Regions from separate parts of the Lysinibacillus sp. G01H genome, predicted to be linked through region 2. Evidence: riboswitches for the same ligand, from Rfam matches in the RefSeq annotation. Region 2 holds a riboswitch; each other region holds the start of a gene.
The links. A riboswitch is a leader RNA that binds a small molecule or an ion and turns the genes downstream of it on or off. The one in region 2 is predicted to bind cobalamin.

Region 1: it holds a riboswitch for cobalamin, as region 2 does, so the genes downstream of both, cobT (nicotinate-nucleotide--dimethylbenzimidazole phosphoribosyltransferase) here and PSR12_RS21805 (hypothetical protein) in region 2, are expected to answer to the same signal.
Region 3: it holds a riboswitch for cobalamin, as region 2 does, so the genes downstream of both, PSR12_RS02790 (ABC transporter substrate-binding protein) here and PSR12_RS21805 (hypothetical protein) in region 2, are expected to answer to the same signal.
Region 4: it holds a riboswitch for cobalamin, as region 2 does, so the genes downstream of both, PSR12_RS10755 (ABC transporter substrate-binding protein) here and PSR12_RS21805 (hypothetical protein) in region 2, are expected to answer to the same signal.

What each region holds. Positions count from the first base shown of each region.
Region 1 is NZ_CP118397.1:1,236,376-1,241,623, reverse strand. It holds gene PSR12_RS05925 (methionine gamma-lyase family protein) at 1-325, opposite strand, end outside; gene PSR12_RS05920 (trimeric intracellular cation channel family protein) at 667-1,272, shown strand; gene cobT (nicotinate-nucleotide--dimethylbenzimidazole phosphoribosyltransferase) at 1,370-2,425, opposite strand; cobalamin riboswitch at 2,518-2,693, opposite strand; gene PSR12_RS05910 (ABC transporter ATP-binding protein) at 2,790-4,484, opposite strand; gene PSR12_RS05905 (ABC transporter A family member) at 4,524-5,248, opposite strand, start outside.
Region 2 is NZ_CP118397.1:4,296,223-4,301,470, forward strand. It holds gene PSR12_RS21790 (MATE family efflux transporter) at 1-632, opposite strand, end outside; gene PSR12_RS21795 (tyrosine-protein phosphatase) at 767-1,534, opposite strand; gene PSR12_RS21800 (ABC transporter substrate-binding protein) at 1,680-2,630, opposite strand; gene PSR12_RS21805 (hypothetical protein) at 2,614-3,171, opposite strand; cobalamin riboswitch at 3,330-3,527, opposite strand; gene PSR12_RS21810 (glutathione peroxidase) at 3,646-4,191, opposite strand; gene PSR12_RS21815 (hypothetical protein) at 4,273-4,827, opposite strand; gene ytvI (sporulation integral membrane protein YtvI) at 4,918-5,248, shown strand, end outside.
Region 3 is NZ_CP118397.1:558,875-564,122, forward strand. It holds gene PSR12_RS02780 (class I adenylate-forming enzyme family protein) at 1-846, shown strand, start outside; gene PSR12_RS02785 (acyl-CoA dehydrogenase family protein) at 848-2,515, shown strand; cobalamin riboswitch at 2,573-2,755, shown strand; gene PSR12_RS02790 (ABC transporter substrate-binding protein) at 2,892-3,860, shown strand; gene PSR12_RS02795 (FecCD family ABC transporter permease) at 3,857-4,858, shown strand; gene PSR12_RS02800 (adenosylcobinamide amidohydrolase) at 4,855-5,248, shown strand, end outside.
Region 4 is NZ_CP118397.1:2,133,315-2,138,562, forward strand. It holds gene PSR12_RS10750 (elongation factor G) at 1-1,289, opposite strand, end outside; cobalamin riboswitch at 1,472-1,658, shown strand; gene PSR12_RS10755 (ABC transporter substrate-binding protein) at 1,822-2,814, shown strand; gene PSR12_RS10760 (precorrin-3B methylase) at 2,866-3,543, shown strand; gene PSR12_RS10765 (S9 family peptidase) at 3,615-5,248, shown strand, end outside.

The DNA of each region.
Region 1 (5,248 bases), 1.6 Mb from region 2:
CATCACCAGGACGTAAAACACCAAATAGACTAAGCGTGATTGCATGTGTGCCTGAAATAATTTGTGGTCGGACTATGGCTGCCTCTGCACCAAATACTTCCGCATAAACACGCTCTAGATTATCCCGTCCCTCATCATCATAGCCATAGCCGTTTGATGGATGTAAATGATAATCACTTACTTGATGCTTTCTGAAAGCTGCTAGCACCTTCTGCTGATTGTAGAATGCCATTTCTTCTACCTTGGCATGATAAGGCCGAACTTGCTCCTCTACTTTTGCCGCTAACGATAGCGTTTCTATTGATAAATTTGATGTAAACGTCATTCTTTCTTCTCCATTTCACAATGTCTCGCATTTCAATCAGTAAGATTTATTAACTATCTAAATTGACTTCAATCACTCTAGAATTTCCTAACCAACTACTGGTATATGAACGCTTTTGACGAATGTTTTTCTTTATTTTAATCACATTTTATCAATTTGTATGTGCACCTGTAAAACTTGCCTATTGTTTCTAAGAGGATTTTACGCTAAGCTAATGTGCGGACTCATTTCAAGAAGCGTATTTAATGACCGATTTTGGCTATTAAATTCATAAATTCTGTTACGTAAAACGTCTTTTAACTTTTAAAAAAGTTTATTTATTGATAGAAGGGGTGAAAGGGATGGCTTGGGAGGTTTTTAGTATCATAGGAACAATTGCCTTTGCTATTTCTGGGGCAATTATTGCCATGGAAGAAGAATACGATTTATTCGGTGTATATATACTTGGTATTGTGACTGCTTTTGGTGGAGGAGCTATTCGAAATTTACTCATTGGACTACCTGTCACAACACTTTGGGGACAGGATATGATGTTTCAAATAGCGCTTGCTGCGATTACGATATTCTTTATTTTTCCGCATCATCTGATTCAACATTGGCATCGTTGGGGTAACTTCACAGATGCGATTGGCTTATCAGCATTCGCTATTCAAGGCGCACTCTATGCTGTCAAGCTTGATATGCCAGTGAGCGCAGTCATTGTAGCTGCTGTTTTGACAGGTTCAGGTGGTGGTATTGTACGAGATTTATTAGCTAGAAGAAAACCATTAGTTCTCCGTGATGAAGTTTATGGAGTTTGGGCAGCTCTTGCTGGACTGTTAATCGGCTTCGAGGTTTTTACAGGGGACATTTTCCTTTATATTTTATTCGCAGTGATTACAGCTTTACGTATTCTTTCCTATATGATGAAGTGGCGCTTGCCATTACGTAAATTAAATCAAGCATAAACACCATTCAGCCAATGACCAAAAATTAAGTCATTGGCTGTTTTATTGTTTTAGCTAATGTTTCATTCCTTATATGATTAAAAAAGAGACATTTAACTTACCTTTTTAACAACTGCATTGATTCTTCTAAAGTCACCATGTTTTTCATCATCGAGCAAGCTGCATCTAAAATAGGAAAGGCTAAGGCTGCTCCAGAACCTTCACCTAAACGCATATTCATGTACAACATTGGTTCAATGCCAAGTAATGCAGCGGCAATTTTAGCCCCTGGTTCCTCTGAGGCATGGGAAGGAATAATATAATCTTTTACTTTTGGTTCTAGCTTATAAGCAATGAGCGCGGCAATAGTTGAAATAAATCCATCAATGACAACAGGTTTACGATGGACAGCAGCGCCAAGTATAATGCCTGTCATCGCCCCTATCTCTAATCCTCCAACCTTAGCCAGAACATCAATAACATCATTTGGATTAGGCTTATTTAAGGTAATTGCTTTTTCAATAACTGCTGCTTTATAGGCAATGCCTCCTTGGCCTACTCCTGCACCAAACCCCGTTACTTCGATAGGCTTGCATCCCGTCAAAACAGCTAATATCGCAGCACTTGGTGTTGTATTGCCGATGCCCATTTCTCCAGTCCCAAGTACATCAGCACCTTTTATGATTTCCTCAGTGGCCACCTGGATTCCTACTTCTATCGATTGAATGGCTTCTTGTTTGGCCATAGCTGGACCTTGTGCCATGTTATCGGTACCGTATTTAATTTTATGAATAAGGACTCCTGCATCAAGTGGAATATCTTCTTTTACCCCAACATCTACTGTGACAACCTTTGCATTGGTAATGCCCGCAATCGCACAAACGCCTGTACCTCCCTTAGGAAAATTTAATGTTTGAAAGACCGTCACATCTTGTGGATTCGTGGTTACACCTTCCTCGCAAACACCATGATCTGCAGCACAAACAATCATCACCTTTTTGTCGACCATTGGATATAAGTGTCCTGTTATCCCAGAGAGCTGTACAGCAAGTGATTCTAGTTTACCCAAGCTACCTGGGGGCTTACAAAGCCCATCAATCCGTTTTCTAGCCTGCTCCATACTTTTCATATCAACCCCTTGAATATTTTGAATCGTATCTTGTAATAATTGCATGATTATTTCTCCTCTCGTTCTCATTGAGACAAAATAAAAAATCTGTAGTTTATTGTCATGACAAATAAACTACAGACTTTTCCATCATCTATCTCTTCTAAAGCATGTAGGCAGGTCTCCTGGCTCAAGTTCAACATCTCATAGCACCTTCCCAGCAATTCGCTAGTGGCATACACTATGAAACTCCCTTATACAGTGGCGGGTCCGCTAAAGCTTTTCACTTTATTCCCTATTCTCCCAAGTGGGCACCTATTGCTTTTATGTAATTATGTTAAATCTACTTTACAACTTTTTTAGTGTCAAGAGGAAAAATTTTTTTGAGTGTTAACTTAGTACAACCAGCTATTCAAACAATTTAGGCTTATTAAGAGCTTGTAACAACAAATGAATCCCTCTCGTTCACCTGATTGTTATTAACTTCAAATATTTTATCTGCTTCACTTATTAAAACAGGGTGATGAGTAACCAATATAACAGTCTTTTGTTTTTCTTTATTTAAATATAAAAGTAATGTTTCTATATTTATTTGGTTGTCTTTATCAAGCGCAGAAGTAATCTCGTCAAACAAATAGATATCCGCATCTCTTAGAAGCGATCTTGCTATTGAAAGTCTTTGCTGTTGCCCAGTAGATAATTCAAGCCCATTATGCCCAATAAGAGTTTCAAATTTATAGTCCAACGTTTCTATATATGAATAAATGTTAACCATTTTACAAATTTGAATTAATTCTTCATCCGTTGCATTCGGCTTTGCTAATAACAAATTTTCCCTTATTGTCCCTGTCATTATAAAATGCTCTTGCGTTACCAAACATACCCTTTTTCTATAAACATCATTAGGAATATATCTAATATTTTGATTGGATAGAAATATTTCACCCTGATAATTAATGTATAAACCTGATAATATATTCAATAATGTCGATTTACCTGATCCGCTTTCTCCCTTAATCAATACAATTTTCTTCAAAGGTATTTGGAAATTTATATTTTCTAAAACTGGAGATAATGCATTAGTATAGGTAAAGCTTACATTCCGCAACACTATTTTGTCTTTTCTAAAATGATGCGATGAATTTACATAGCCTGATACTATCAATTTCCTTATATTGTATTTATTGTCTCCCATTAAGTTTTTTACTCTATTTACAGACACAATTGCTTCTTGTAAAAAGGAATTTAGTTGAGAAAATCTTAAAAATGACTGACTAAAGTTATTGGCATAGGTTGTGAATGCTATTAATACTCCTAAGGTGAGGCTGCCTTTATAAATAAAGTAGGCACCTATAATAAGGATAATTAAATAACTTGTAAAGTTTAATAATTCTATTATTGATCCTGATTTTATACTTAAACGCATTTTATCAAGAGTATTTTTGTATAATAAGGTAATTCTCTTTTGATAGTTATCTATGGCGTTTATCTCATTATTAAATATCTTAAATAATTTAAATGATGACAGTATTTCTCCCAGATAGGTTAAATAAGAATCTAAATCTTTTTTGATGGCAGTATCCGTCATCCTTATTTTTTTTCCATAATATTTAAAAATGATAAGTGCTAAAGGACAAGCAATGAATAAAATACTAGCTAAAATAAAATTAAGATTTATCAATATTACGAACACAATTATTATACTGATAAAATCTACAACAATATTTAAAAACTCTGATACTACTTCAGAAAATGCCTTTGTATCATTTTCTATTTTATTCATCAGTTCACCTTTTGCTTTTAATTGATACTCATCCATGTCCATAGCCATGATTCTTTTTATTATCTTTAACTTAATATCCATTTGTAGATAGCAGGCAAATTTCGTTAAATAATATTTTTGGATTACTTTAAAAAATAAATTAAAAAGAAACAAAAAAGCCATAAACACTATAATTATGAATGCGGAATTGAGGTCTTTTACTGTTATAGAATCAATAAATTTACCAAATAAAAGGGGGTGTACTATACTTAAAATCATTGAAATGCCCATCAAAATATTTACTTGAAATAATTTTGCTTTGTATGGCTTTGTATATTTAAATACCTCACCTAATATTTTCATGAAATAATACTCTGTCTCCCTGATTTAGTTAAGGTTTTCTTATAACCTTTTGATATACAGATAAGCATTTTTCGGTTCTTCTTGTAATATTTGTAGAAACTTTTCCATATACGGATCTTTTTCATTACTTATGAACAAGTTTTCTACTGACTTCTTTTTCGCCTCACTAAAGAGCATGCTTTTGTTGGTGTATATAACCTTTTGCTCAATTGTTCTTTTTAAAACCTCATAGCAATTAGTTTGTTCCTTGGTTTCCCACTGTTCATCCATTAATGTATTTATCATGTCTTCTGTAATATTATAGCCATAATTAAATTCAAAAAATTTATTAGAATACGGGCGTATTTCAATGATGTTGCCAGAACTAATAATAATATTTTCTAAACTATTGTTATCTGGAAGGCTAAAAACCCTCGTTATTTTCAGCGTGTGATACGGAATGTTGTTGACACCGAAGCTCTCCATTATTTGAATAATGTCTTTATAAACATTCGCATAATTCTTCACTTTTTCTATACTCACACCTTTGTATTGGACAGTAAGCCCGTTATATTGATAATTTTGATAAGGTTTATTTAACAGTTCCTCTTCTTTATATCCATTATAAAAATGTAAGCTTAATAGAACGAAAAGCATCATACTGGTGATAATTCCAGCAATCCACTTTTCCGTTTTATTTGTGGCCCTCCTGCTGAATAAAATCGCGAACAATATAGAGCACAAACAAACGGATAAAACACCTATAACATTTAAGTAATGAATGA
Region 2 (5,248 bases):
AAAAATACTAGAACGGCTAATCCGCGACTAATGACAGAGGAAATAGCCGCTCCTTTCACACCAAGCTCTGGGAAACCTAAATTCCCAAAAATAAGACCGTAGTTTAGCACAACATGTAAGACGTTCATGCCAAGCGAAACGTACATAGTTTGTTTTGTCCAACCATGTACACGAATAATTGCTGCGAGTGCATTAATAATAGCCTGTAGGAAAATAAAACTCCCAATGATGGCTAAGTAACTTTGTGCATAGTGGAGGACTTCTCCCTGCAAGTTCATCATTGTCATTAAATGTCTCGCAAAGAAGAAAAATAAAATACTCATTAAAAGCCCAACGACCAAATTCATCGTGACCGCTAACGCCGAGATCTTGGCCGCTTCAAAAAAGCGTCTGGAGCCTAAATATTGGGAAACAACAATAGATGCACCATTGCCCACTACTTCCAGAATCAAGATGGCAATATGGATATATTGATTGGCTGCACCTACTCCTGATACAGCATTATCTGATAAAGCACTGAGCATAAAAGTATCGGCTAGTCCCATCAACATAAATAGAAAAACTTCTAAGAAGATCGGCCATGTTAAATGGAATAGACTTAACTTATTTGTCTCTTTAATTGTGTCTGCCAATACTTTCACTTCTCCTATATTTTCTTAAAAATCTATTGTATCTTATCACAAATATTCAGACTGTAAAGAGATTTATAGGAATACAGCGCTTCCACATAAAAAATCCCTCCCACATCGTGTGAAAGGGCCATTTTTTAAATTAAGCAATAGGATTGTAATTGCTCTCGTTTTTCAATTGTTAGGCCAAATTCCTGCTCTAAAAACCCAGTCTTAGAACCATAGCGACGATCCATCGCATCCAATGCTGCTTGTAAATAGTCTTCACGGGCGGACATTAATGCATAAAATTGCTGTAGTTCTTGCTCATTATACTGATGCTGAATAGCCTGAGCCATTCTTTCTACCATTGGACGTAAATGTATATTAGTATCTAAATAGTCCTCCATGATGGTCTCCTCAGGTACATCTAAAGCTAGCAAAATAAGTGCTCCTCCAATACCCGTTCGGTCCTTACCAACTGCGCAATGATGTACAAGACCTAGATTATCAGGGTTTTGAATCGTTTGCATTAACTCTTTAAATGAAAGATTGTTAAAAGGCATTTGTGCATAAAAATCTCGAAACATCTCAGGGCTTACCACTTTATAGAAATCTCTACCACCAGCATTGGTAGGCATTTCAAAAGCATGATTACCCTTCGCTGGGATTTGTATATATTGAGCATATGAGAACACTGGGTTAGGATTATGATACGCCTCATTGTTATCGCGATAATCAAAAATGGTTTTAATCCCTAACGTTTCAAATAGCTCTTTATCCGCCAGTGTCATTTTTCCAAGAGCAGCTGAGCGGTAAAATAAACCGTTCTTTACCCTACGCCCATCTTTTGTCTTATATCCACCCATGTCTCGGAAATTATGGACTGCTTCAAATGGAATTACCTTTGTCTCTAATTGCTCCACTCACTACACCTCCTAAGATTATTAAGCATACTTACTTTTATTTTAAAGAACAAACTACATTAATTCCAATTTTCACGCTAGGTAATAATTTAAACCACATAAAAAATGCTAGCTGAATGGCTGACAGCTAGCATGGAAACATTTCTTATTTAAATAACTCTGGGTACACAGCCTTCGCTACTAATTCTACAGCTTCACCAATACGCGGACCAGGTCGATTAGAGATATCTGTATCGATGGACAATACCGCTTTGTTTTGAATAGCTGTCACAGTATTCCAACCATCTCGTCCAAGAATTTCTCCTATTGGATCTTCTGTATAGTTTACTGTTGTTAAAATAATATCTGGATTTTTAGCAATAACATCTTCCTCATTCACTTTTGCCCAGCTATTCAAGTCAGAAAAAACATTATTAACATTAGCTGCATCTAATATTTCTTGCTGGAAAGTGCTAGAGCCTGCTGTATATATGTCTGGCTTAGGGCTAACCTCTAAATAAACATTTTTCGGCGTTTTTACGTCCTTCACCTTCGTTTGTACTTCAGCAATTTTCGCTTTAATCTCTTCATTTAATTTATTTCCTTTATCAGCAACATCCATCACAGCAGCTATTTGTTCGATATCTCCATAAACATCATCGAAAGTAGTCGCAGATTGAATAACAAACACTTTAATTCCTGCGTCCTCAAGCGGCTTTAGTGCATCCTTATCACCGATTGTATAAGCAATAACAACATCTGGCTTTAACGCTATAATTCTTTCACTGTTAAAGTTCGTAGTATCAGAGACACGTTCAATTTTTTGTGCTTCCTCTGGGTAAGTATCGTACTCAGTTGCTCCTACAATTTTATCGCCAACACCTAAAGCAAACAAAATTTCAGTATTACTTGGTTGTAAAGATACAACTGTTTTTGGTACTTCATTAAACGCTATTTCCACTCCACGGTCATCTGTCACTTTATAGCTTGTTTTCTCTACGTGTTGTGTACCCTGCGAGGCATCTTTATTTTTTGTATCTTCAGCAGTGCCACAGCCTGCTAATACCAGTGCAAGTAAGAGCACTGATAGCCATTGGAAATTAAATACTTTCTTCATTGTTATTCTCCTTTTTCTTTTTCATTGGGTAGGATTTACTAATAAACGGTATTTCAGAAATTCCAGCTTGCTGATTCATAAAAACAGCCATGACAAAACATACATTAGCTAATAAACCAAGGTAATCGAAAAGAATAGCAGGAACCTCTCGTTCTTCTGATACTTTGTGTAAAGTTCGATATGATTTTTTTGCCTCACTGCGACAAAGATGTAAGGCTGCAGCGGCCTCTGTTCCTTGAGGTAAAACAAAAATTTGAATCTCTTCCTTCACATGGCGAACGTAAAAATCATAACGCTCACTTAACCAAGATAAATCCTCTTCAGTTACCGCTAATTTCCCACGAACTGAGCCATTCACATGATACGCCATAGGTAACATAAGTAATAAATCCTCAGCAACAACTTGAACATCCTCTTTTTTTACCGCAGCTAATGCAACTCCTAGATGTGTTGTAAGGCTATCTGTTCGAATTTCAAAATCAACCGTTGAAGCTTTCTCACGCATAAATGGATAACAAGAATAACGGGCATCTTTTTTCACTTGCTTCCCCCCTATTTTCTATAATGAAAAATTCTTACTTGAAAGGCATAAAAAAAGTCGCTCCTTTTGCAAAGGAACGACAAAAATACAAGATTGAGCCATCAAACTAGACAAAGCCTATGTATTTGCCGTATATCCTCCTAGCTTCCGAGAAGTTTTTATACGTTCAAATAAAGGTCGGTCTCCTGGCTTGTACAGTTCGTCACATAAAACGAATGTGTTATAAAGGACCTTCCCATCTTCTTTGAGACAGTGGTAAATCTTTATAATGGCTGTACTTACAGTTGCGGAAACAGCTCCGGTTTTTCACCGGATTCCCGATTATGCTTACTAGCACCTTTATCCTGCAAGAATATTTCATTTGTAAAGCAGTTTATCATATATGATTCAGAAAAAATAGCTGTACTCAATTTTAAAATATAGTAACACTAGAAGAGAAAATTCCAACAAATTTTTACATTATTAAGAAATTTACTATAGTAGTGTTTCAATTGCTTGTTCAATATCGAGCTGTGAATCTGTTGGTTCAAAGCGTGCGACGGTCTTACCATTAGCATCTACTAGAAATTTTGTAAAGTTCCAGCGAATGTTACGACCATCTAAAAAGCTTGGGGCAAGTTGAACAATTGCTTCTGCCAACATTTTCTCCTGCATACTTGCCTTCCCAAACTCTCGGTAATTCACTTCATGCTTTAAATAATTAAAGAGTGGATGTGTAGCCTCTCCATTTACCTGTACAAGCTCAAAAATCGGGAATGTGACCCCATAGTTTACCTTGCATAGATGCTTAGTTTCCTCTCCATCCTCAGGATTTTGATGGCCAAATTGATCACAAGGGAAGCCAAGAACTACAAAATTCTCTTTTCCATATTTATCATACATTTTCTGTAAGTCTTCAAATTGATATGTAAATCGGCATTGGTTTGCCGTGTTAACAATTAACATTGTTTTTCCACGATATGTTTCCATTGATAAAATTTCGCCATTAGGCTTCCGAACTAGATAATTATAAATGCTCATGCTATAATCCCCTTTTTTCATTCATTATAGTTGACTATTCTACCGTTCATCAAAGAATTTGCACAAAAAAACACCACCTCGCTACTTTGAACGGATGGCTGACTTATACTTCTTTTTATATTTAGCATCTTGTTCTTCATTAATTAAACGATGGGCAATATCTAATAATTTCGAGTCATTTGTTTGATCATATAGCTTTTTAAATGACATAATAATATCCTGACGAATAAGAGATGGCTGTTTTTCATCTATACATGTTTGAAATCTTTTAGCTAGATACGATACAACCAAATCTCTTTGTACTTGACCCGCCTGTCCAATTTTCCAAATGGCCTGTAATGCATGCCTTGCTGTAGCAGATTGTTCATCGTAAGTCACAGCCCAAATCTTTAAAAAATCCTCCAAGACCCTTTCTTCTGGATCACTTTTTGCAGCTAAAGCGCATAAAATTTGTGCAGCACGTGCACGAGAATAACCATTATTGTATGTAAGTGCTTTTATTAGCTGTTCCCAAACTGCATATGTCCAATCTACGGGTTCCTGCATAATTTTCATTAATTCCTCGTAAGATTCATATTGAATATCGCGATCATGCTCTGTTAGATTACTAAAAAGTTGCAAAATCTCTTTTTCCATAATTCATCCCTACCTTTATTGTTTCAGAACGTAATAAAATTTGATTTATGGTACACTTAACTTAATTTTTTTCGCAAAGAAGGTGAGTTTATGAATAAATTTAATGCTAGGAAATTGATTTTTCGGTTGATTGTGATAATATCCCTACTTCTAGCTGCCTATTTTGTTATCCCAGTGTCCATGCCTTTAATACTTGCTGGGATCAGTGCATTTTTCTTAGAACCCATTGTCATGTTCTTTAAACGAAAATGGAAAATGTCACGGAAAATAGCAGTTGCTTTTATTTACATAGTGAGTGTTATTGTTATATCTATTATTTGTTATCTATCCATTACACAAATAATGACACAAATAATTTTACTATCTAAGCAAGCTCCCTATTATATTTCCAAGCTATCAGATATGTGGCTTCATATGCAAG
Region 3 (5,248 bases), 950 kb from region 2:
GGCTCAACAAATGTATTAACACCAACTTTTACACCCGATTTATTCATTGATTCCATTGAAAAGGAGAAAACAACACATTTCTTTGGTGCACCTGTTGCTTATTTATTAACGGCACAGATGCCAAGGCTACATTCGGCAGATTTGTCTTCTATGAAATGGTGGGTCTATGGTGGGGCACCGTTATCTCAAAGTGAGGTTCGATTCATTCAGCAGGCATTCCGCACAAATAATTTAACTTGTGTATATGGATTAACAGAGGCAGGTCCAAGTGGTTCATTATTATTTGGCAAGGAGCATGAAGCAAAGGCAGGAAGTATTGGTCAGCGGGCGCCACTTGGTACAGAATTGCGTATTGTGAATAACAGTGGAGAAGATGTAAATGTAGGCGAAGTGGGGGAAATTGTCTTGTTGGGTGAGGGTAACATGCTTGGCTACTATAAGGATGAAGTAGCAACTAATGAAGCCTTTATTGACGGTTGGTTAAAAACAGGAGATCTAGCTCGTAAGGATGAAGATGGTTTTATTTGGATTGTAGATCGTAAAAAGGATGTCATTATTTCGGGTGGTGTCAACATTTATCCGAAAGAAATTGAAGATTGTTTATTGAGCTTTGAAGGAATATTCGAGGTTGCGGTAATTGGTGTGCCACATCCGCAATGGGGCGAAACGGTAAAGGCGATGTATTCTGCTAAACAAGACATCGATGAGGAAGCTTTGAAAGCTTATTTAGAGGAACATCTTGCAAAATTTAAAATACCACGTATTTTTGAAAAAGTGGAAGCGCTACCACGCAATGCATCAGGCAAAATATTAAAACAAAATTTGAAGGGGCAAGAGGTGAGATAGCATGAAAGTATTACAAAAAGAAGCAATGCGTACTACGAACTTTTTTACGGAAGATGACACGCTTCAAAAAATAGTAGGAATGATGTTAGATAAAGAGTTTCTATCATATGCCCAACGAGAGTTAACAGATTTTGGTGAGCTATGTGCAGGTGATATTGATACGAGGGCAAAGCATACAGATCGACAGGGTGAACCTCGCCTTCAAAGATACGATGCCTATGGTGAAGAGATATCAGAGGTTTGGGTTAATGATGGCTATAAAAAAACGATTGAAGAGACATATAATACTGGGATTGTAGGTTATGTACACAAGCATATTCCGCAGCTAGGTCACAAGGGGAATTATGTTTATAGCTTTGCACAAGGTTATTTGCTATCACATGCAGAGCCAGGATTTTATTGTCCTGTAACATTGACGATGGCTACTGCCTATCTATTAGATCATTATGCAGATGAAGAGGTAAAGCAACGTTTTTTACCACATGTTTGTGCAACAGGTGACACAGATTTATATGAAGGTGCGACCTTTTTAACAGAACGTCAAGGAGGCTCTGACGTCGGTGCAAATGTGGTGGAGGCGAGAAAGGATGGCACTGCGTATCGTCTATATGGTGAAAAATACTTTGCATCCAATGCGGGCATGTGTGGTGTAGCGATGGTATTGGCACGAATAGAAGGGGCGCCAGCAGGTTCCAAAGGCTTAACGTTGTTTGCAGTTCCTTGGCGTAAAGAAGATGGTACAACAAATCATCTACGTATTCGTCGATTGAAAGATAAATTAGGCGTTCGGGCAGTTCCCTCTGGTGAGGTAGAATTTGATGGTGCACTTGCCTATGTTGTAGGGGAGCAAAATAAAGGGATTTATTATATGCTAGAAGCACTAAATCTCTCAAGAATTTGTAATGCAGTCGCTTCTATTGGTATTATGCGTCGTGGCTTCTTAGAGGCAAAACATTATGTAAGCAATCGACATGCATTTGGCAAGCCCTTAACACAATACCCTATGATTCAGGATACTTTAGGGAAATTTGCAGCTAAGTTGCACGTGGAAGTAGCGACAGTTTTTGATCTTATTCAATTATACGATAAAGTGACAAGTGGACAGGGAACACAGCAAGACCTTATTATGAATCGTTTATATATTGCCATTATGAAAAAGGAAACGGCAGAGCAAGCTGTTCACTATGCTAGTGAGGCAATTGAATTACACGGGGGTAATGGCTATATAGAAGACTTTGTAACGCCCCGCTTATTAAGAGACGCGCAAGTGTTGACGGTGTGGGAGGGGACGGCTAATATTTTGGCCTTAGAACTCATTCGTTTAGTGGATAAGTTTCATGCACATGAACTGTTTGTCTGTGAGATGGAGGAACGATTAGAGAAATTAGCTGACAGCTCACTAGTACAAATCGTTAAAGAACAATTGGCGAATATTTCTATAAAACTGCAAATTTTTAGCGCTTTAGACGAGGCAACGAAAACTTTTGAAGCAAAAGGTATGGCTGAAAAAATGGCTCACCTTTATGAAAGTGTCATTGCGGTTGAGTGGGCACATAAATTTGGTGGAAAATATGAAAAACTAGCGGACGTTTATTTAGAACAGACATGGTCATTAAGAGAAATGGGTGCTCAAATGAAAACAGTCCAATACTTTTCTGAAATTGTATAATGGCCGGGGAGTCGTCTTGAATGGAGGCGACTTCTTTCATTTTCATGTATAATGAAATCAACTGAATATTATAAAGGTTCTTTACTTAAGTAAAGTGAAAAGGGAAATCGGTGTAATTCCGATGCGGTCCCGCCACTGTAAGTGTGAGTTTTTTCAAATGATGCCACTGAAGATTTCGGGAAGGCTTGAAAAATCGCAAGTAGCACTAGCCAGGAGACCTGCCTTTATAACGACATGACAACCTACGAGGATAGGGTGGTGGATTTTGTATCAGTTTTTTGGTGCGATTTTGCCCCCTCATCGTTCAAAGATGAGGGGTTTTATTTTGATGCAAAATAAAGCGAAATGTCGCATGGACCAACGAAGGAGGATTCACATGAAGAAATTTTGGAAAATAGGATTATCAGCATTTTTAGCAGTAGGCTTGCTAGCTGCTTGTGGGCAGGAAGCAAAAGATAACAAGTCATCTAACGAGCAGCAAACACAGCAAGAAACAGCACAGGTGGATGAAGCAACATTCCCAATGACGATAACAGATGCCCTTGGTAAGGACATTACACTTGAAGCACCTCCTGAGAAAATTGTTTCACTTATTCCGAGTAATACTGAAATCCTTTTTGGACTAGGTTTAAATGATGAAATAGTTGGTGTTACTGACAACGACGATTATCCGCCAGAGGCAGCTGAGAAGGATAAGGTTGGCGGTATGGAGTACGATATTGAAAAAATTATTGCCTTAAAACCAGATATCGTTTTTTCACACGAATCTAGCATGTCTCTTTCAGAAGAGGCTATTGCACAGCTTGAATCAGCAGGTTTGAAAGTTTTTGTAGTAAGAAATGCACAAGACTTTAATGAAACATATACAACAATTGAGCAACTTGGACGTGCTACAGGGAAATTACCAGAGGCAGAAAAAATTGTTGCTAATATGAAGGCGAAAGTAGAAGAAGTTTTGTCTAAAGTCAAGGATGTTGAACCCAAAAAAGTGTTAGTTGAAGCATCAGATGAGCCAGATATTTATACATCTGGCAATGGTACGTTTATGAACGCGATGCTTGAAATGATCAATGCAGAGAATGTAGCTGTAGATGGCGATAATTGGTATAAAATTGATGCAGAACAAATTATCGCAAAAAATCCAGATGTCATCGTGGTGACATATCATTATGTACCAGATATTTTAACGAAAATACCAAAACGGGCGGGCTTTGATACGATTAATGCCGTAAAAAATAATGCGATTGTGCAGGTAGATGAAAGTACAACAAGTCGTCAAGGGCCACGTTTAGCAGAAGGTCTAGAAGAATTAGCAAAAGCAATCTATCCTGAGGTATTTAAGTGAAAAAAATAGCACTAGCCTATACACTAACATGTACGCTTCTTCTTATTAGCATCTGGTGTGGCGTAGCGATAGGCTCAGTTCATATTCCATTAGAAGTATTATGGAATAAGGCGGTTGATGAAACAGCCGCCAATATTTTTTGGAAAATTCGTTTGCCTCGCGTGTTATTAGCGGGACTAGTAGGCGCATCTCTAGCTATTGCTGGAGCAGCATTCCAAGGTTTATTAAAAAATCCATTAGCAGATCCATATACACTAGGGGTTTCATCAGGGGCATCTGTTGGTGCTGTTTTAACGATCTTTTTTAGTATTTCTATACCTGTTGTCGGTTTGTATGCGCTGCCAACCTTCAGTATGATTGGTGCTATCATCACGATGGTAGTTGTTATGAGCTTTGCTAGACTCGTAGACCGCTCATTGAAAATGGAAACGTTGATATTAACAGGTGTTATTTTTAGTTCATTTTTAGGTTCCCTTATTTCATTAATGATTGCCTTATCTGGTGAAGAATTACGTCAGGTAATAGGCTGGCTACTTGGTTCTGTTTCGATGCGTGGTTGGCCATATGTCCAAATGATCATTCCATTTGTGATTGTAGGTTCAATTATGCTATGGACACAAAGAAGAGAACTAAATGTTTTGTTGTATGGTGAAGAACGGGCAAAACATTTAGGTGTTAATGTGAAGCGCAGTAAATATTTGATATTAGCAGGTGGCTCCATGCTCACTGGAGCGGCTGTAGCGGTTTCTGGCACAATTGGCTTTGTAGGATTAGTGGTGCCGCATATGACAAGGATGATTTGGGGTTCTGATCATCGCCATTTATTACCATTATCTTTTTTCAATGGTGCAACATTACTCATTATTTGCGACCTAGTAGCACGAACAATCATTGTGCCAAGAGAGCTACCAATTGGTGTTATTACGGCATTTATTGGAGCTCCTGTTTTCTCCTATATTTTTTATAAGCAGCGAAGAAGTAAGGGGGTACGGGCATGATTATTGTTGAACAGCTATCAGGTGGCTATGAAGATGTACCAATCGTCAAGGACATTAGTTTTACTGTTGAAAAAGGAAAAATTCTTGGTATTCTAGGGCCGAATGGTAGCGGGAAATCTACATTATTAAAAGTAATGAGTGGTATTTTACCAGCTACTGCTGGAACCATTTCGATTGATGGACAAAATATTCTTTCTTATAATGCTCGTGCTTTGGCAAAAAAAATGGCTGTATTACCACAGCTTCATGCAAATGCTTTCTCAAACAGTGTGAGAGAGGCAGTTTCACTGGGGCGCTATCCGCATCAAACAGGCTTTTTCTCGAGTTGGTCTGAACAGGACGAACAGGCTGTACAACATGCTATGCTACAAACAGGTGTAAAGCGATATG
Region 4 (5,248 bases), 2.2 Mb from region 2:
TGAACTTCGGCATAATGCTTGAGGGGCTCGAAATGACCATAGCCTGTTACGGGGGTCGCAATGGTTTCCATATATAAAATTTGCGGCTCACCAAAGGAGACAGCTATTGAAAAACGCGTCATGAATACCTCTGTCAGGACCTCTAATTGAATGACACCCATAATATGCACATGGATTTCCTGAAATTTTTCCAGCCAGACCACACGCAAGGACGGCTCTTCTGCTTCGAGTAAACGGAAAAACTGGAGCACTTCCTTGATATGCTGATCGCCCTCATATTGAACCTTTGCCTGTAAGGTTGGGACAAGCTCATAGGGCTGGGATAGCATCGTTGTACCGATTCGATCCCCAATGTTTGCCTGGCTCAGCCCTTTGACAGCGAAAATTTCTCCCGCCTCTACCTGTTGAACGGTCTCATAGCGACTGCCGTTATAAAGGCGAATTTCAGTTACTTTTTCTGTTACTTCGCTAAATGAAAATTCATCACGCACATGCAATGAACCCTTGACCGCCTTCATAAAGGTTAAACGCTGGTGACCATCATGACGAATTTTAAAAACCTCTCCCTCAAACGGGGCAACCTTGTCAAAATCGGTACTCGTTAACAGCGGGAGCTGGTCAAGAAATTCCTGAATGCCCTCATCCTTTAAGGCAGAGCCAGCAAAGCAAGGGAAGGCACATTCATTTTTAATCATTCCCTGTAACTGAGCAAGACACTGTTCATGCTCCAATGACTCATTCAGAAAGGCATCAAGCAATTTTTCGTCGCGCTCCGCTAGCCATTCCATGATGCTATTTGACACATAGTCTGCTCGCAGTGGCTCATCGATGAACAATACATGCTGTGAGCAATCTTTGCGAAGCTGCCTGATGACAGCCTCCACATTGGCACCTTCACGATCTATTTTGTTGATAAAGAAGAAGGTAGGGACATGGTATTGACGTAAAAGTTGCCATACTGTTTCTGTATGGCCTTGTATCCCTTCGACAGAGCTAATGATCATAATGGCATAATCCATCACACGAATGGCACGCTCCATCTCAGGGGAGAAATCGACATGCCCTGGCGTATCAATCAATGTGTATGTATCATCGCCAATGCGCATACGCCCCTGCTCGGCAAATATCGTAATGCCTCGTCTGCGCTCCAGCTCGTGATTATCAAGAAAGGTATCCTGATGATCAACTCGACCACGGGCTTGGATACTATTTGTATGAAAAAGTACTTGCTCAGAAAAGGTCGTTTTCCCTGCATCCACGTGCGCAAGTACACCAATTGTTTTGTACATAAGAAATCCTCGTTTCTATAGAATGCTATCTTTTTATTGTAACAGAATACTAGCTTCTATATTTCTTGTAAAATAGTTCGTCTTTATGTCGAAATAGTGCTAATATAATGATGATTATACTTTTAGTGTCATACTACTGATTGCGCGATAAATATTCTTCTGCTAGTCTATCAATAGTATTGACCATTATAGAACGTATTGGTGCAAATGGCATTTGTCATTTGCTTAAAAGGGAAATCGGTGCAATTCCGATGCTGTCCCGCAACTGTAAATGGGGAGTCTATACAGCATGCCACTGTAGTGAAACTATGGGAAGGCGTATAGATGATGAACCTAAGCCAGGATACCTGCCAGTATGTATTTTTTGACTAAGAACCACGAGGATGGGGATAGTGATACAGGTAATATACCGTTATTTCACTATGCTACTCTCTTGGCGACAAGAGGGTTTTTTTTATGCCCTTCCAAACACCTGGGTAGTAAAGAAATCTCTGATTTCTTTCTATATTTTAACAACAAAGGAGAAAAGGACATGAAGAAATGGAAAAGTATATGGCTAATGATGATCATTGCCTTGGTCGCTGTTTTAGGGGCTTGTAATGCAAAAGACAAAACGGAATCAGCAGCACAAGGTGAAAAGGTTGAGCCATCTGAGGCGGCAGCCGAAGTAACCATTGAAAACAATGACACAAGTCAAACATATACGGAAGCACCAACAAAAGCGATTAGCTTAAATCAGCATGTGACAGAAATTATGCTAGCACTTGGCTTAGAGGATTCTATGGTAGGGACAGCTTACTTAGATGATAAAATCTATGAGCCACTGCAAGAGGCATACGACAAAGTCCCTGTGCTTTCCGATCAATACCCAACGAAGGAGCAAGTCATTGATGCCGAGGCAGATTTCCTATATGCAGGCTGGAAAAGTGGCTTTGGCGAAAAGGGTGTAGGCACACCAGAAGAGCTTGAAGAATTAGGCATCCATACGTATTTACATACGGCTTCCAACATGACAAAGCCAACATTAGAGGATATTTTCACTGATATTCGCCATATCGCGAAGATTTTCCGTATTGAGGATCGTGGCGAAGCTTTAATTGAGCAAATGACGAAAGATGTAGAGGCAGTACAAGCTAAATTACCAAAAGATAGCGAAAAATTACGTGTTCTTGTGTTTGATAGCGGTGAAAAGGATGTATTTACAGCTGGTCAAAACTTTATGAATGAGCTGGTGACAATCGCGGGTGGTCAAAATATCTTTGGTGATGTGGAATCAGGATGGACAACTGTGTCGAAGGAAGATGCAGTAGACCGCAACCCAGAGGTAGTTGTCGTGATTGATTACGGTGAAACAACGGCAGACCAAAAGATCCAATTCTTAAAAAATGATCCAGCATTGAAGGAGATGGAAGCGGTCAAAAATGAGCGCTTTGTCATCCTGCCACTTTCAGCAGCGTCTGAAGGGGTTCGTGCAGCAGAGGCCATTGAAATTTTAGCCAAGGGCTTCTATCCTGAAAACTTTTAATCCATTCGAGCTAGCGTTTTGCTAGCTCCTTTTTTATAAGGAGCGATAAAAATGAACGCATTTCAAAAAAATGTACCAGATCAAACATTTGAAACACTAAACCGTCATGGTGAGTTTACCCGTCTAGCCGTTAGCCCGGGCATTATTAATAAGCATTATACGCCTGCACAATTCCAAAAAATAGCCGAAATTGCTGGCGAAAAGGGGGCGATAAAATATTCTGCTTCCTATAGTATACTCGTATCCATACCAACGTGCGATGCCACAGAAGCGGTGCAAGCCTTACAGGAAGCAGGTCTTTATGTTGCTCCCTCTGGTTCAATCATAGCCATGAAGGCCTGCGATTTTTGTGATGGGGAGAAAATGGAGGCTGCGCCGATAACCGAACAGCTCTATCATGCTATAGAGGGGATGAAGGTACCTGCAAGAGTGCGTGTCAATATTAATGGCTGTGCATCAGCTTGCTACAATGCAGTCTATGATGATATTGGACTCGTTTACCAACAAAAAAGCTTTGATGTCTATTTAGGGGCAGTACCGATGGGAGCAAAGGCACAGGCTGGTACGTTATTCGCTAAGAGGGTAGACGTCACACAAATTGAAGATTTTTTACTGCACCTGATCAACCTATATAAGGAGCATGCTCGCCCAAATGAGCCCTTTTACAAATTTTATCGCAGAACAAAGTCCGCAGAATATTGGGAACTAGTAAAAAATTCAATTAAATAGCAGGAATATTACTTAGGGTGTCGAAGTATTGTAGTAAGGCACAGAAAATTACAATACAAAGGAGCAAGAACATGACATCGAAACAAGGGATTCAACCAGAAGATCTTTATCGCTTAAAATCAGTAGCAGATCCACAGCTTTCACCAGATGGGACAGAGGTAGTTTATGTAGAGACTCGTATGGACGAGAAGAAAAATGACTATATATCGAATTTGTTTTACATAAACTTGAAGGACAAAACACCACAGCAATGGACATTTGGTGAAGATAGAACGAGTTCCCCTGTTTGGTCACCAGATGGCAGTCAAATTGCATTTTTGTCAACGAGAACAGGTAAGTCACAAATTTATGTTCTTTCGAAAGCAGGTGGAGAGGGAAAACAGGTGACACATTGTAAAAATGGAGCGACATCCCCTGTCTGGTCACCATGTGGCAAGAAAATTGCTTTTTCAGTCGTGCTAGGGAAAGATGAAACCATCCTAGATAAAGCGGAGGATGAGAAGAAAAAGGATAAAGAACTAAAGCCACTAGAAATCGAGAAAATGAAACACAAATCGGATGCTGGTGGATTTATTGATATGGAGCAGTTTACCCATATTGCCATTGTCAATGTGGAATCAGGAGAGCTAGAACAAGTGACAGAAGGCAAAGAGTACTTCCATCTGGGTACTTGGTCGCCAGATGGCAAATACCTTACGTATTTAGCAGATAAAGCGGAGGATTTAGATTTCTCATTCAATGTGGATATCTATTTATTGGAGTTTGAAACGAAACAGAGTCACAAGCTAACAGAAGGTTCGGGAGCATATTACCAAACGGCTTGGTCTCCGAATAGTCGCTATCTTTCTTTTGTAGGAGGAGAACGTGAATTTGAAAATGCCACACAAGCGAAGCTTTGGATTTATGACATGGAGCAAAAACTACTAAACTGTGTAACAAGTGAATTTGATGCGCCTGTCGGTGATTTTGTCATCGGTGATTTCCTGCAAGGTGTAGCGTCACCACGTGTGCAATGGATGAATGATAATCATAGCTTCTACTTCCAAGTCACAGATCACGGCAATGCGGCGATCTATTACGGAAATGTAGATGGCGAAATTTACCCAGCTATCCATGATGATCAATATGTTTATGGCTTCTCACTTGATGCGCAAAACGATCAGGCTATTGTGGCTATTAGCACAACGACCAATCCAGGCGATCTGTTTTATGTGAACCTAAAAACGGGTGACACAGAACAGTTGACGTCCATTAATGAAGAATTTTTAAAGACCAAAACATTAGCTGTTCCAGAGAGTATAGAATTTGAAGGTGCAGAAGGCTGGAAGGTCAATGGCTGGATTATGAAGCCAGTTGGCTATGAAGCAGGGAAGAAGTATCCTCTCATTCTTGAAATCCACGGTGGTCCACATGCAATGTATGGCAATACCTACTTTAATGAATTCCAAATCCTTGCTGCACAAGGTTTTGCAGTGCTTTACACTAATCCGCGTGGTAGTCATGGCTATGGCCAAAAATTTGTTGATGCAGTACGTGGCGATTATGGTGGTAATGATTATGCGGACTTAATGGCAGCGGTAGACTACGCTCTGGAGCACTATGATTTTATTGATCAGGATCGTCTAGGAGTAACTGGTGGAAGCTACGGTGGTTTTATGACTAACTGGATTGTGGGCCATACAAATCGCTTTAAAGCAGCTGTGAC